3 regions of the Shewanella sp. 30m-14 genome follow, and region 1 is predicted to be linked to each of the others. Evidence: predicted binding sites of a transcription regulator. Region 1 holds the regulator's gene; each other region holds the start of a gene.
What was found. The regulator MetJ, encoded in region 1, represses methionine synthesis genes. The targets are predictions, from matches to a motif close to TAGACGTCTAGACGTCTA.
Positions count from the first base shown of each region.

Region 2: serA (phosphoglycerate dehydrogenase) is a predicted target of MetJ. The motif match lies at 2,274-2,291, and genes of this name have one in related genera.
Region 3: metK (methionine adenosyltransferase) is a predicted target of MetJ. The motif match lies at 4,055-4,072, and genes of this name have one in related genera.

Region 1 covers NZ_JBRILW010000023.1:11,936-17,585, reverse strand. Annotated here, with positions in the region: gene ACVBIU_RS15900 (bifunctional aspartate kinase/homoserine dehydrogenase II) at 1-1,588, opposite strand, end outside; gene metB (cystathionine gamma-synthase) at 1,604-2,764, opposite strand; gene metJ (met regulon transcriptional regulator MetJ) at 2,975-3,289, shown strand; gene ACVBIU_RS15885 (sulfite exporter TauE/SafE family protein) at 3,473-4,204, shown strand; gene ACVBIU_RS15880 (conjugal transfer protein TraF) at 4,214-5,407, opposite strand; gene ACVBIU_RS15875 (LysR family transcriptional regulator) at 5,616-5,650, opposite strand, start outside.
Region 2 covers NZ_JBRILW010000033.1:39,800-45,449, reverse strand. Annotated here, with positions in the region: gene ACVBIU_RS18640 (response regulator transcription factor) at 685-1,356, opposite strand; gene ACVBIU_RS18635 (DUF2238 domain-containing protein) at 1,620-2,225, opposite strand; gene serA (phosphoglycerate dehydrogenase) at 2,482-3,711, shown strand; gene ygfZ (tRNA-modifying protein YgfZ) at 3,924-4,895, shown strand; gene ACVBIU_RS18620 (HD domain-containing phosphohydrolase) at 5,020-5,650, opposite strand, start outside.
Region 3 covers NZ_JBRILW010000004.1:134,171-139,820, reverse strand. Annotated here, with positions in the region: gene epd (erythrose-4-phosphate dehydrogenase) at 397-1,413, opposite strand; gene tkt (transketolase) at 1,629-3,620, opposite strand; gene metK (methionine adenosyltransferase) at 4,116-5,270, shown strand.

The DNA of each region.
Region 1 (5,650 bases):
TAATATCGAGCGCAATAACTTCATCACACTCCAGCTCATGTACCTCATCAAATAAGTGACTATATTGCCAAGGCGTCGCATGCTCTTCAAAAACCTGTTTCCAAGTATCAAGCTCAATACCTTCATCGCTAATTAGTGCCTTGCGTGAGCTCACTAAACCAACAAGCTCAACACTGGCTTCTAACTCTTTATTAAGCGCCGCCTGGGCATTGCTAAACAGATCGACCCAAGCTTCACCAATATTGCCCACCCCTAGCAATAGCACACCAATGCGCTTACGTGGACCGGCGCAGCGACGATGAACTTTTTGCGTTAGCAGGTTAACTTGCCCTTGCGGCACTAATGTCACGAGACTCATGCCATCGTTAAATAGTGGTCTGGCGTTACGGCTCAATAATCTGGCAAATCCACGACGGTAAAGGTTTGCATCGGCGCTGACTAACGCAACTAGGCCTAAGTCTTCGGTGATCTTAATATTACTCACAGCTAATGCTTCACGATTAACATCAAGCAAAGCTAACACTTGCTTCTGGTTTTCAAGCGTTACGGTCAACTCAATTCGGTTTTGCCCAAGCTCCCAATGAGCAAGTGGGCTCAAGCCTGTTTCTTCAAGCAAGGCGATAAACTGTTTAAAATCGCTCTTCAGCTCAAGATTAAACAAGGCAACGCTACTTAAGTTTGTCACCACTGGCGCACTTGCCGAAGAACTCTTAGGTGCAATCAAGGTAAAGTCTGTGTGGGAGGCGTAACTTGAACGCACAGCCAGACTCACTTGGGTATCAAATAGTGGCTGCAAAGTACGATTATGCAGTACCGGTGAGCCTAAATGGGCTAAACGGTTTGCCTCAGCAAGTGAAAGACTACTCAGCAACTTTGCATCGTTGATCTTATTCGGATCGGCGTTAAATACCCCTTCAACGTCGGTCCAAATCGTGACCCGCTCAATATCCGCTAAGCTAGCAATCAAGGTGGCACTAAAATCAGAGCCATTACGCCCTAACAGTAAGGTATCACCACGCTCATTAGCGCAGATAAACCCCGTAATAATTAGCCGCTCATTTGGGTGTGCTTCGGTCATCAGATGCACACGCTCGCGAGACTCTTGCAAGCGAATTTGCGGCACTGCGCCCTCATCAGCAATCAGTAAGGTGCGAGCATCGACATCCGACGCCGCAACCCCTGACTCGCGCAGCAATGCAGCTAATAGGCGCGCTGACCAACGCTCACCAAAGCTGACTACCTGGCTGCTCTGATAGTCATTAATTGACTCTATCGACAATAGACTGATCAGCTGAGATTTATCGGTAGATAAACGCTCTCTTAAAGAACGTGCCTGCTCATTTGAGAGCAATTGCTCAATCAAATTTTGCTGAAAGCTAATGAGTGTCTGCAGCTCTTCTTGCCACAACTGTTTAGTGCTACTTAATTCGAGCAACTTATACAGGAAATTAGTACTTTTACCGGCAGCTGACACCACAACTAAATCGTCGCTGTGGCCATGCGTCAGCAAAATATGAGCAACGCGACGGTAACAGTCTGCATCCGCTAGACTTGAGCCACCAAATTTATGTAAGTGACAGCGTGCCATCGTATACCCCTTTAATTAACAAGCGGCTGCAGCATTAAGCGCAGCTTCAATATCGGCAACAAGATCGTCAGCATCTTCGATACCAACAGAAAGACGGATAAGCGTATCTTTTACGCCAGCTTCAGCGCGAGCCTCTGGCTCCATCGCCCTATGTGTCATGGTCGCAGGAACGGCCACTAAACTTTCAACGCCGCCAAGACTTTCTGCAACTGAAAAATAATTTAGATTTTTTAAGAACTCCACCAACTGGGGCTCCCCACCTTGGAGCTCAAAGCTCAACATGGCGCCAAAACCTTTTTGCTGCTTGGCCGCAATCTCATGCCCCGGGTGATCTTTAAGCCCTGGGTAATAAATTTTGGATACAGCTTTATGATTGACTAGGGTATCAAGAATTCGTTGCGCATTCGCCTGATGTTCGCGAATTCGTACTGCAAGTGTGCGAATTCCGCGCAAAGTGAGATAACTATCAAATGCTGAACCCGTTAGCCCTAATGTATTTGACCACCAATGCAGCAACTCTCCGACTTCAGGATCTTTAGCCACAACAGCACCGCCCACCACATCACTATGACCATTAATATATTTTGTCGTAGAATGGATCACGATATCGGCGCCAAGTAATAACGGCTGTTGCAAAATAGGTGACAGAAAAGTGTTATCGACGACGACTAACGCGCCGACTTCATGGCTAGCCGAACTGATAGCTTCAATATCGACCACGCGAAGTAAGGGGTTCGACGGTGTTTCTAACCATACCATCTTAGGTTTTTGCGCTATCGCCTGATTAAGTGCCTGTGAGTCAGTCTGATCCACTACTAGCAACTTAAACTGACCTTTCTTGGCAAGGTTAGTAAATAAACGGTAACTGCCGCCATAACAGTCATGTGGCACGACAAGTAAATCATCTGGCCCGAGTAGATTTGTCGCCAAGGTGATTGCCGCCATACCAGTGCAAGTCACCACTCCCGTCGCACCTTTTTCAAGTTCGGAAATCGCATCGCCAAGAATGGAGCGAGTTGGGTTACCCGAGCGGCTATAATCGAAGTCTCTTGGATTTTTATGACCATCAAAAGAGTAGTTAGTTGACAGGTATATTGGCGGTACAACAGCGCCATGTTGGCTATCGGACTCAATGCCTTGACGCACTGCCGCGGTGGCAAGTTTACGCTCGGTCATGTACTACTCCTTAGTTACTGATTTTCTTATTAGAGATGTCTGGACGTCTAAATGTACCTAAGCACATCCTCCTCGTCAACCACTTTAGACGTTTAGACGTCCATGCATATAGAAATCTATTTGCATTTATCATAAATAAGAGGCAATAATTTGACTGCACAATTTAAAGGGTTAAAATCTGCCCCGAATTTTGAAATTACAGGTGAGTCAATGACTGAGTGGAATGGCGATTATATCAGCCCATATGCTGAACACGGCAAAAAGAATGAACAAGTGAAAAAAATTACTGTGTCCATTCCTTTGAAAGTACTTAAAGTACTTACCGATGAACGCACACGCCGCCAGGTGAATAACTTGCGTCACGCCACAAACAGTGAACTGTTGTGCGAAGCATTCCTGCATGCATACACAGGCCAGCCACTGCCAAACGATGCCGATCTAACTAAAGATAAACCCGACAGCATGCCTGCAGAGGTTAAACGTCTAATGGATGAAATGGGCATTGAGTGGGAAGAACTTGAATAATCTTCATTGATTATCGACAAACATGATCTCCAGATAAGGACTGCTTAGCAGTCCTTATCTGCTTCTATACCACTATAAACGTGTAGCAGACTGATAGTTTGCCTGTAAATCGATTCACGCCATCGTCACTGATAGGCCAACCTATATTCGTTCCCATATAAGCCGTCTTGGCTGGATAAACAGATGATCGAACCCATTACATTACTACTTGCCTCACTGATTATCTTTTGTGGCGCACTAACCCAAAGTCTTATCGGCTTTGGCCTAGCCGTCGTTGCAAGCCCCTTGCTGTATATCGTCGATCCGAGCCTAGTACCTGCACCTGTTATCATGATGGGATTCTCTATTGCACTGCTGACCCTATTTAGAGAGCGAGGTCAGCTTGAGTTTAATGGCCTGCAATATGCACTCTTAGGTCGTATTCCTGGCGGCATACTCGGCGCGACGTTGATTTTAATTGCGCCGCAACCGATTTTAGGTCTGGCGATAGCCGCGATTGTGGCATTGGCGGTTGGTTTAAGCTTGATGAAATTTAGCATTCCAGTGAATCGATTTAGCTTATTTATCGCAGGCATTTTATCCGGTATTTTTGGCAACATAGCCGCAATTGGTGGGCCGCCTCTTGCCATCTTGCTTTCCGGTAAAGATGCAGGCCAATTTCGCGCCGCCTTATCGGCCTTCTTTATCTTCAGCTCGATGATTGCTTTGATCATTTTGGCATTTGCAGGCTTGCTGACCTTGCATCACTTTTATATCTCTTTAATGCTGCTACCTTCTGTGATTTTGGGATATATCGTGGCGGGGCGATTGGTTGGGCGAGTCGACAAACAAAAAACCAGAGCGTTAACTCTGGCTTTATGTGGCGGCAGTGCGCTTATCCTAACCATTAAATCAACGATAGAGTTAATGGGTTAGCGTTACTCGTTAGAAATGGTAGGAGGTTTGCAGCACGCCTCCTACCGCATTGTCATCACCAAACATACCGGTGAAGTCTAAGAAAAACGAATCACCGAAGGCAAAGCCTGAACCCAATGAATAGAGATTAGCTGTAGAGTCTTTCATATCATGGCGATAACCCACTCGTAGCGACATCCAATCAAAGGCTCTAACTTCCCCCCCTAAGCGCCAATATTGAGTACCATCGAGCTCTTTAAACTTCTTATTTTCAATCAGATCGATATCTGTGGTTACCGATAAAATACCCCAGTCATAAACCACTCCAGCGGTTACTAAGGGCTCTACGCGGTAGGTAAACTTTTGCCCTTCAACTTCTATGGTATCCACATCCTGGCTAATCAAGTTTCTCCCCGACAGACCTAGCGTCAGCCCTTCAAATGGTTGCAAGGCGACACCGATATCGAGGTTAAAGTTAGTCTCATCATTACGGTACTTAACGTCGTCAAAATCACTGGCATCAAAGTTATTCGCATTGGCAATATAGTTATAGGTGTCAACGCGCTGAAACTTTGGCGATATACCCACTGCAATCGGCATATTGACGATAGAAAGTGGAAAACTCAATGCAATACCTAAATCTGATACTGCGCCGCCTACTACTTGCCCTTGAGAGTCTAAATCAGAAATTTGTGGTGGATTATTAGGATCTAAATTATTGAGGGTATTGATATCTGACTGCGCGATATTAGCAACGCCGACGGCGTTGACATAAGTCTTATAGAAGATTGCCATCGGCATTCTTTGATGTGGAATGGCCACGCTGAAACCAAGCCCTGCACTCGCATAGGCTGAAGTGCCCTTTAACGACTCTAAATCAGCTACTAAATCATCACGAAATTGATTAATATCACCACTATTGCCAGTATCAATCGCATCAGCTAAGCCATCGTATGAGTCAATCAGCGAATCAAACTTATCTATCATGTCATCGCTATCAGCCATATCGATTCCAAGAACAGGCATCAGCAGTACTGCAGAATTGTCTTTATGCGCATTAATCGCGAGTAAGGCAGGATTAACAAAAGCCGCCCCCTCTTTATTTGAAGCTGCAACGCCCGCTCCCCCCATAGCATCGCTTCGAGCCTCATAATATTCTTGCCCTGCATAGGCTGAAAAGCAATGTAACAAGGCACAAGCTAGTGCTATTTTCTTTAGGTTCATCCATTCCACCTTTTAATGTCCTTAACGCTCTAAGCAGCAATACGACTCAAATCGAAAAAAGGTTATTTTTGTTCTTAAGATATTCTAAGACAAAATCGACTAAAATGGATGACAAATTTAACCTTAAATAAACATTTATATAGCAAAATGTTTGCCACCCCAATCATCAGTAACAAACCGATTAAAGGGGGATCAAAATTAATTCAATTCAATTTTTTGGCAACGCCACATATTCCATAAAGT
Region 2 (5,650 bases), on a different contig from region 1:
ACATTTATTACCATTTAAATCTTGATATGACGGCAGTGTATACAGGCAGTATTTTGCTGCAAGGAAATTGGCTGAGATTGACGAAGATAAATTGAGTTTTTATCGGTTAGAGCAGCTAATTGAATCGAAACGGTAGAAAAGCATATAAATAGAAATAACCTTAAAACATAAATAATACGCAAACCCAACAGGAATGGCACACGTGGCCAGTTAAAGCAACAACAAAGCCAAAGGTTTCACTCGCAAGAACAAAGCTTAATTAGTCACAAAATGACTAATTTCAGATCCAAAAAATACAAAACTGAAAGTTTATAACTTTACTAATGACTAAAAATTATCATATTTGATGGCTAACTTAGTGTTTAACGCAAACTCTTACTTACGCACCTATTAAAAATGCTAGATATTAAGCGGAGATTAAATCTTAGCGTGTTTTTAGCAAACGTATTTAAGGTGAATGGATGATGTAATGCTTGTTCGCTTGTAAGGTCACTGAGTGCAGAAGTCGGACGCCAAAACACGCCTAAAAGGTGAGCTTTAGCGCTTCCGATACAGTGTTAACGAGCTTAAATTAAGCCTGACCATGCTCAGAGCTATGTTAAAATTAACTATACCACTACAGTTCAAAGCTATGTTCAGAGTAACGTTAGTCGTGTGAGTTTATGCTCAATACTGATAAATTCATTAGTTCAATGCATATAGATTAAGTTGGCTCTGGAATGATTGTGCCCAGCGCAGCAGTTCTACACGATTTCTCGCTTGAGTTTTTCTAAATATAGAAGAGATATGTGCCTTAACCGTATGCTCGCTAATACTCAGCTTACCTGCGATCTCTTTATTGCGTGCGCCACTCGATACCAATTGAATAATGGTTTTCTCACGATTAGTTAGCACCTCAAGTGATTCCGACTCTTCACTGGTCAAGGCTTCAGGTACATCCATTTTGCTGACTAATTGACGCAATACACTGCTCATCAACGGCCTATCGAACCATAACTCATCGGCTAACATCTTACGTAAGCCAGTTAGCAGCAGGTCCATACGTTCATTCAAAAACAGTAGACCACGGATCCCTTGCAGCAATGCAGCTTCTGCAGCAATACCTTCTCGTTCGACATGATAAAGCGCTACAGGAACATGCTTGACCAATTGAGTCGCCACCAACGGAATCCCATTAATATCGAGCGCTGCACCTTGTTGAGAAACCAGATAAAAGCAGTTATCACTACTATTGGCTTCAAGCTGTTCTACATTAGAGATAACCCGAGTTTTTAATCCGATTGACTCTGCAAGTATTGCCAAATGACAAGGGGACGCCATTTGATGCAGAAAGACGACTTCGTCAATTTTTCTCATCACTTTCCTCCCTGAAAAGTTTTGCCTGTCCGTTAAATAGAACAAACTAAAATCTAGATCCTGAAGTCATTCCCAGAACAGATTAACGCTTGTTAGCTTTAGAACGAAAGCACGATTTTAAATATTGGCCCGAGCCACATCATGTAACTCGTTATAAGCAGCAGAAGTATACAGAGTTTACCTAGTCTATGCCTAGGTAAACTGGTATAGCCAGCAAGCCTACTATGATTTTTACTGACTATGATTTTTACTGACTATGATTTTTACTGACTAAGTTTTGTGCTCAACTGCTTATCATGCAAACGGCTAAGCAACAGAATGGCTGATATTGCCCCTACTAGCGCCATTGCCATATCAGACTGCGTGTCCCATACGTACCCTTGGGTGCCTAAAAACGCTTCGGCATCTTCACCGGTCAGCTCCGCAACCCACCACTCTATAAGTTCATAGAAAGCAGAGAATGCTAAAGCAAAACAGATAGCTAGAAAGTTACACCAAGCTCCTAACTTAACAACACTGAGACGTATAAATACCTCGCGGGCCAAAATAGTCGGAATAAAACCTTGAGCAAAATGGCCGACTTTGTCGTAGTTATTACGCTGAGCGCCCGTCCAGTCGCTAATCCAATCAAATAGCGGCACTTCAGCATAGGTATAATGTCCACCCACCATCAAAATGATGCAGTGAATCAAAATCAAGCCATAAGCTAAACTCGTTAAAGCAAAACTATTGCGGGTATAGATCAGAATAGGTAATGCAATTAAGGCCGGTGCAACCTCTAAAAACCAGGTAAATTGATCTTTAGGATTAATACCTGACCAGATTAATACTGCGAAGAATATCACTAGCCACACAGCGCTTTTATTCAAAATATCGCCCTCATATACCATATTGTTCTAAATTAAGAATAAACACTTTAGCCATCTAGCCCTCCACAGTCAGTAAAAAAAGTGATACTTTGTTACCTCTGTTACGCTTTCGAAGTAAATATCAGTTGTGAAGGCTTTGCAGTCCTTAGTACATTGACAGTCTATACCCAAACCACTCCTACAACGTAGAGTTTAGTCGTCTCTGCGGTGGCACTAAGTATACATAATACATATAAACTAAAAGGGTACATAAATCATGGCGAAACATTCGCTGGACAAGGATAAAATTAAGATCCTGCTGTTGGAAGGCGTCCACCAATCTGCGGTAGATGTATTTGAACGTGCGGGTTACACCAACATTGAATATCACAAAGCATCACTCGCTGGAGACGAATTAGCCTCAGCGACTAAAGATGCCCACTTTATTGGTATCCGCTCCCGTACCCAATTGACTGAAGACGTATTATCCCAAGCCGACAAACTCGTTGGCATTGGTTGTTTCTGTATTGGTACTAACCAAGTCAGTCTCGCTGCAGCTGAAAAACTGGGGATCCCTGTATTTAACGCACCGTTCTCAAATACGCGTAGCGTAGCTGAACTCGTACTCGGTGAGATCATCATGTTATTTCGTGGGATCCCACAGCGTAATGCGCTAGCTCACCGTGGTGGCTGGCTAAAAAGCGCTTCAGGAAGCTATGAGGCTCGCGGTAAAACCTTAGGGGTTATCGGTTACGGCCATATTGGCACTCAGCTAGGTATTCTTGCTGAAACCTTAGGTATGCGCGTTGTCTTCTTTGATATTGAAGATAAACTGCCGCTGGGTAATGCACAGCAAGTGCACTCACTACAGCAACTGCTATCGATTGCCGATGTGGTGAGCCTACACGTACCTGAAACACCACAGACAAAAGAGATGATTAGCTATGAAGAGCTAGCTTCTATGCGTAAAGGCAGCATTTTAATTAATGCCTCTCGCGGCACAGTGGTTGATATCGATGCGTTAGCGGCATCACTAAAAGAGCAACACCTTGCTGGTGCCGCCATCGACGTGTTTCCTGTTGAGCCTAAATCTAATGACGATGAGTTTGTCAGCCCACTACGCGGCCTAGACAATGTCATACTCACTCCACATGTGGGCGGCAGTACGGCAGAGGCTCAAGAAAACATCGGTATCGAAGTCGCTGGCAAACTGGCTAAATACTCAGATAATGGTTCAACCATGACAGCGGTGAACTTCCCTGAAGTGTCACTGGCTCAACACTCTGGTACTTCGCGCTTACTGCATATTCACCGTAACCGTCCGGGGATTTTGATCCAGATTAACTCCGCGTTTGCAGAAAAAGGCATTAACATTGCTGCTCAGTATCTACAAACCACGGCTGAAATTGGTTACGTGGTGATGGAAGTCGATTCTGATAAGGCTGACGAAGCGCTAATAGAGATGCAAGCGATTGAAGGCACGATTAGAACTCGATTGCTTCACTAATAAAGTTCATTAAAGGTCAACAACGTCTAATTCACTAACTGAAGTTGAACGTCTAGTCCTTTAGCAAACTGCACTGAATAAGGCCGTATAATCACATTATACGGCCTTTTTTTTGTCTTGATGATAGCAATGAGTTTGAACTGCTGCGCTTGCGCAGTAAGATTTTAGCGGTACAATCATTGTCCTTATTGGTTTAATTCTTGGATCCTCTTATGACGCTGTCAACTTCTCAGCCAACTTGGCCTCTTAATGGACAACAGCCTGAACTGCTTTTTTCTGAATTAACACACTTAGGCTTAATCTCTGTCACTGGAGAGCAAGGCCGCAGCTTCATTCACGGCCAAGTGACCACCGATATCAGCTCGCTTGAAAGCGACCAATGGCGCTGGGGCGCTCATTGTGATCCTAAAGGTAAGATGCTGGCCAGCTTTAGAACCTTCGCTAAAGGTGACACCCTTTTCTTAATGATGCCAAAAGACACCTTGGCACTTGACCTACCACAACTGCAAAAATACGCCGTATTTAGTAAAGCTGAACTTAGCGACGCAAGCGATGCTTGGTTATTGTTAGGTGTGGCTGGTGAACAGGCAAAGGCTTGGTTAACCGCGCAGTTTGGTGAACTAAATAACGAGCTGACCTTAATCGATAACGGCATGATTATTCATGATGCAGGTCGTTATATCCTCGCGATTGCAGCAGAACAAGCCGCTAGCCTAGTGGCGAATATCGAGCAAGTTATTTTCGATGCTAGCGCATGGCAAGCCCTTGAAATCACTGCAGGATACCCTAATTTAGGCGCTAATCATCAAGGTCAATTTGTACCGCAGATGTGTAATTTACAGGCGGTCAATGGCATCAGCTTTAACAAGGGCTGCTACATGGGCCAAGAAACCATTGCTCGAATGAAGTATCGCGGTGGTAACAAACGCGCACTTTATATTGTTAGCGGTACCGTAACAGCGCCATTAACCAATGAAAGCCAACTTGAGATTGCACTAGAAGATGATGAAGGCTTCCGCCGTGCGGGGACTATCATCGAATCTGTACAGCGTGGCGAGCAAGTGTTGTTAACTGCAGTATTAGCCAACGATACCCAGCTCGATGCTAAGTTAAGAGTTGCTGCCGATGCTGGCTCTGAACTGAGCTTAATTGCACTGCCTTACTCGCTAGAAGAGCAAGACTGATAGTAATCACTATCAGTTCTGCAGTCGCTTTTTATCAGTGTAGGCAGTAACAAATAGACCGAAAAAAGGCGCGTTATGCGCCTTTTATATTTAATGCTCAGCAATCTTTACCATAGGCTCAATGCTACTCACTTTCGTTGTGGGCATCACGGATCTTAATTGCCTCATCAATTATCTGTTTAAAGTGTTCCACCAACTCAGGATCAAACTGTTTACCCGCCTCGCTCTCAATGAGTGCAACCGTTTCTTCCACACTCCATGCTTTTTTATAGGGGCGGATAGAAGTTAATGCATCAAACACATCCGCGATTGCTACAATGCGACCTTCTATCGGGATCTCTTCTCCCACTAATCCATTAGGATAACCGCTACCATCCCACTTTTCGTGATGCGTTAATGCTATTCGACGGGCCATTTCTAGCAGGGGGTCATTGTGATCACCAATGATTTCAGCTCCAATTTCGGCGTGGCGCTGCATCTCAACCCATTCATCCTCATCCAGTTTTCCAGGCTTTTTTAGAATAGAATCAGGCGTGCCTATTTTACCGATATCATGCATAGGTGCTGCGTTATAAATAAGTTCGCAATACTTATCGGGCAGGTCAGACTCTATCGCCAACAATCGAGCATAATGACTCATTCTTATAACATGCAGGCCAGTTTCATTATCTTTATATTCTGCAGCCCGGCCAAGGCGACGAATGATTTCAAAACGAGTCTCTTCTAACTCTTTTGTACGCACTTTCACTTCTTGT
Region 3 (5,650 bases), on a different contig from region 1:
CCTGCTCTTTCGGCTTTATCTTCTTTAGAATCTAGAGCACTCGTAAACTCGCTGCGAGGACGCTTCGCGGCTAGAGCGGGCTTCGCCCTGCTATACAATCAAAAGACGGCATTGTGTTTTTTATGTAGGTTGGGCTTTAGCCCATCAAAGGTGACGGCATAAATGCCGACCTACTTTAGAACAAGGACCTAGATCCTAGGACGCTTCGCTGCGAGGACGGGCTACGCCCTACTAGGAACAGCAAAGTCCCACCTTGCGCCGTTTCTTAGCTTTTCCGTCTCTGCTCGCACCGTCTCAGCCTTTCCGGCCTTTCCCGTCTTCGCTTTTCCTAGAACCTAGAACCTTCTCAGCCTTTAACCTGCTTTTACCGTCTTTGACTTTCCTAGGACCTAGATCCTAGGACCTTCTTGCCTTAATCATCTCTAAACTGGTATCGAGCATACGGTTAGCAAAACCCCACTCGTTATCACACCAGAGTAATAGCTTCACCAAATGACCATCGCTGACTCGGGTCTGCGTGCCATCGACAATGCTTGAACGTGGGTCGTGGTTAAAGTCACACGATACTAACGGCTCATTGGTAAATCCGACCACGCCAGAATATGAACCTTCAGTTGCTTGTTTAAGCACTCGGTTCACGGTTTCGATATCGACGCGCTTATTGAGCGTAACGGAAAGGTCGATTGCGGTGACGTTAATGGTCGGCACGCGTACAGAGATAGCTTCAAACTTATCTTTCATGTGCGGCAAAATACGCTCAATACCCCGGGCAAGTTTAGTATCGACAGGGATGATTGATTGACCAGCGGCGCGGGTTCTACGTAAATCGTCATGATAGGCATCGATCACTTGCTGATCATTCATTGCCGAATGGATAGTGGTAATCGCACCACTTTTAACTTCAAAATGCTTATCGAGCACGTCGATCACCGGTACGATACAGTTAGTCGTGCATGATGCATTCGACACTATGGTATGTTCGGCTTTGAGTAAATCTTGGTTAACACCATAAACAATGGTGGCGTCGACATCGCTAGATGACGGGTTACTGATTAGAACTTGCTTAGCACCCGCTTTTATATGCGCTTCACATTGCACTCTGTCATTAAGCACGCCCGTCGCTTCATAAACAATATCAATATCCAGTTCTTTCCAGGGCAGATTTTCAGGATTAGGTTCATGCAGCAATTTAATGGCGTCGTCACCAATAATCATATGCTGATTATCAAGTGACACTTGGGTGTGGAAGCGCCCGTGGGTGGTGTCGTACTGAGTTAAATGAAGCATCGCTTCAGGTTTGGCCAACTCATTAATCGCCACTATCTGAATGCGGTCACGTTTGGCAGATTCATACACTGCACGAAGAATTGAACGACCGATACGGCCATAACCATTGATAGCGACTCTGATCATGTAAGCTTTCTATTTCCTTTAACAGCTTAATTATTGATACGACAACGGCCTACCTCAATAGGTAAGCCGTTGTATCATAAATGCTTAAAGTAAAAAATACGTAAACAATTATTCTGTATCATAGAGCAAATTATTGATGCAATACACTGATTAATCTTTCGACTCGCGCCTAGGTTAACCGCCCATTGCATCATTAGCTCTGACACGTTAGCTGATTATAGTCCGTTAACGGTTGCTACAACGTTTTCAACAGTAAAGCCAAAGTACTTCAACAAGTCGCCACCAGGAGCAGACTCACCGAAGGTGCTCATGCCCACAACTGCGCCGCCAAAGCCAACATACTTGTGCCAGAAATCAACGTGAGCCGCTTCAATCGCAACACGCTTAGTCACAGAGGCTGGTAGTACAGACTCTTTATAAGCCGCATCTTGCTTATCGAACTCGTTAGTTGACGGCATAGACACAACGCGAACCTTTTGGCCTTGCTCAGTCAGTACTTTTGCAGAATCTAGTGCTAGCTGAACTTCAGAGCCTGTAGCAATCAGGATTAGGTCTGGCGTACCAGCGCAATCACTTAGTACATAACCACCTTTAACAACGTTTGCTAACTGCTCAGCGCTACGTGCTTGAGCTGGTAGGTTTTGACGGCTGAAGATTAGCGATGTTGGCGCGTTACGGCGCTCGATTGCATTCTTCCAAGAAACCGCAGTTTCAGCCGCATCACATGGACGCCATACCGTCATGTTTGGTGTCATACGTAGGTTAGCAAGCTGTTCAACTGGCTGGTGAGTTGGACCATCTTCACCTTGACCGATAGAGTCATGGGTATAAACGAAGATGTTCTGAATGCCCATCAATGCAGACATACGTACAGCGTTACGTGCGTATTCCATAAACATCATGAACGTTGCGCCGTAGTTGATGAAACCACCGTGTAGAGAAGCACCGTTCATGATACCGCTCATGCCGAATTCACGTACACCGTAATAGATGTAGTTACCGGCTGGATCGTCTTGAATACCTTTAGAGCCAGACCAAAGCGTTAGGTTAGAACCGGCTAGATCTGCAGAGCCACCTAGCATTTCAGGTAGGATAGCACCAAATGCACCGATAGCATTTTGTGATGCTTTACGGCTAGCAATGCCTTCTGCTTTATCTTGACACTCTTGAACGAAAGCTTGTGCTTTCTCTTCAAAGTCAGCAGGTAGGTCGCCAGAAATAACACGACGCTTGTATTCAGCCGCCAATTCTGGGAATGCTGCTTCATATGCTGCGAACTTATCGTTCCAGTTAGCTTCGTTAGCTTGACCCGCTTCTTTAGCATCCCAACCCGCGTAAACGTTTTCTGGGATTTCAAATGCACCGTGGTTCCAGCCAAGGAATTCACGAGCCGCTGCGATTTCAGCATCACCTAGTGGTGCGCCGTGACAGTCGTGGCTGCCAGACTTGTTTGGTGAACCAAAACCGATTGTGGTTTTGCAGCAAATCATTGTTGGCTTGTTAGTAACTGACTTAGCTTCTTCGATAGCTGCGCGGATTGCGTCGCTGTCGTGTCCGTCTACGTTAGCAATGACGTGCCAGCCGTAAGACTCAAAACGCTTAGGCGTATCGTCAGTGAACCAGCCTTCTACGTGACCATCGATAGAAATACCGTTGTCATCCCAGAACGCGACTAGCTTGCCAAGACCTAGGGTGCCGGCTAGTGAACATGCTTCATGAGAGATACCTTCCATCAAACAGCCATCGCCTAGGAAGCAGTATGTGAAGTGATCAACGATGTCGTGACCAGGCTGGTTGAACTGTGCAGCCAGTGTCTTTTCAGCAATCGCCATACCTACAGCGTTACTGATACCAGCACCTAACGGCCCAGTGGTTGTTTCAACACCTGGAGTGTAACCGTATTCTGGGTGTCCCGGTGTTTTAGAGTGAAGCTGACGGAAGTTTTTCAACTCTTCGATAGGTAATGCGTAACCTGTAAGGTGCAGCAAAGAGTAAATAAGCATAGAGCCGTGGCCGTTAGAAAGGATAAAGCGGTCACGATCAACCCAGTCTGGGTTGTTTGGGTTGTGCTTTAGGAAATCGTTCCATAGCACTTCAGCAATATCAGCCATCCCCATTGGTGCACCTGGGTGACCAGAATTGGCTTTTTGAACAGCATCCATGGTCAATGCGCGGATTGCGTTTGCGAGTTCTTTACGAGATGACATGCTCTCTCCTGCTTCGTTTTGAGGTATTGAGGCTTAGATTGAGAAAAGGGCCACAAATTTGTATTTGCTTTTCCCTTCCCTACAGCAAATTTTGGAGCCATATTTTCGCCTACTCGCCAGTAGGACGCAAATTTAATTCACCCAGAATGAAAAATATTGGCACTTTTAAGTGAGATGAATGAAGCTTGAGCAAATTAATGCCATCAAATAATAGCTTTTTTCTATTTCAGCGGTGAATTTTTGGCAAAAATGGGCAAATTATTGATCATTCCTAAATCAGAACGCTGCGCATAAAACAGTAAAAATCACCTTTACTTACATAGATCTAATGTAAATCAAAAACCCTATTAAATATGTATCTAGCAAATAAAATGCGCGCGTGACTGCACAAAATTTAGTGAAAGGGGTGTCATCAACTCTGTTTTACACTAGAATAGCCGTCTAGATGTAGATACTTCTACACATTCAAATTGTTTAAAGACGAGATTTTCCATCATGGCAAAGCACTTGTTTACCTCTGAGTCGGTCTCAGAAGGTCATCCAGATAAAATCGCCGATCAGATTTCTGATGCGGTACTAGACGCAATTTTGGCGCAAGATCCAAAAGCTCGTGTAGCATGCGAAACTTATGTCAAAACTGGCATGGTTATGGTTGGCGGCGAAGTTACCACTTCAGCTTGGGTTGATATCGAAGAGATCACCCGTAAGACTGTACGTGACATTGGCTACACTCACTCAGATATGGGTTTTGATGCCGACTCTTGCGCTATCCTAAACGTAATTGGTAAGCAGTCTCCAGACATCAACCAAGGTGTTGACCGTGCTGACCCTAAAGAGCAAGGTGCTGGTGACCAAGGTTTAATGTTTGGCTATGCCAACAACGAAACCGACGTACTCATGCCTGCGCCTATTACTTATTCGCACAAGCTAGTTAAGCGTCAGTCTGAAGTACGTAAAGACAAGACACTTCCATGGTTACGTCCTGATGCGAAAAGTCAGGTTACTTTTGCTTATAACTCAGATGGCAGCATTGCTGGTATCGATGCAGTTGTTCTATCTACGCAGCACAGCGAAGATGTGACTCAAGCAGACCTCATTGAAGGTGTAATGGAAACCATCATCAAGCCAGTATTACCGGCTAAGTGGTTATCTAAAGACACTAAATACTTCATCAACCCAACTGGCCGTTTCGTTATCGGTGGTCCAGTAGGTGATTGTGGTCTAACGGGTCGTAAGATCATCGTTGACACATACGGCGGTATGGCTCGTCACGGTGGTGGTGCTTTCTCTGGTAAAGACCCATCAAAAGTTGACCGTAGTGCAGCATACGCAGCACGTTACGTTGCTAAGAACATCGTTGCAGCAGGTCTTGCAGACCGTTGTGAGCTTCAAGTGTCTTACGCTATTGGTGTTGCAGAGCCAACGTCAATCAGCATCGAAACATTTGGCACTGCTAAAGTTGGCGAAGAGCTATTGATTGACCTAGTACGTCGTCACTTCGACCTACGCCCATACGGTCTAACAGAGATGTTAAACCTAGCTCGCCCAATCTACCAAGCGACTGCAGCATATGGTCACTTTGGTCGTAACGAGTTCCCATGGGAAGCGACTGACAAAGTTGACGCACTACGCGCTGACGCAGGTCTTTAATCGTTACCGATTAAATCGGCGTTGCTGGTTCAACGCCTATGAAAAACCGCCACTTGGCGGTTTTTTTGTGTCTGGAACATTTATGACGATTTACCATGGATGACTTTTTCAAAACAGTAAATCGTCGTTGAGTCTGTAATTTGCTGTATTAGGTTTTGCATCAACGTGACACAATTACGCAAGACGCCATAAATAGCGTATTACAGTTAACTTCCAACTGCAGTGGTTCCAATGACCTGCGGTCGGCGTATGCGCAGATACTACTGAGACTCGCAGCAAGTACGTCCCTGTAAGCTCTGCGATGGCATCCATGCCATCAAAGGCCTCAGTCGCATCTACACTAGGTTAGAAAAGCAATATGACCTAACCTCTGGTGTTTG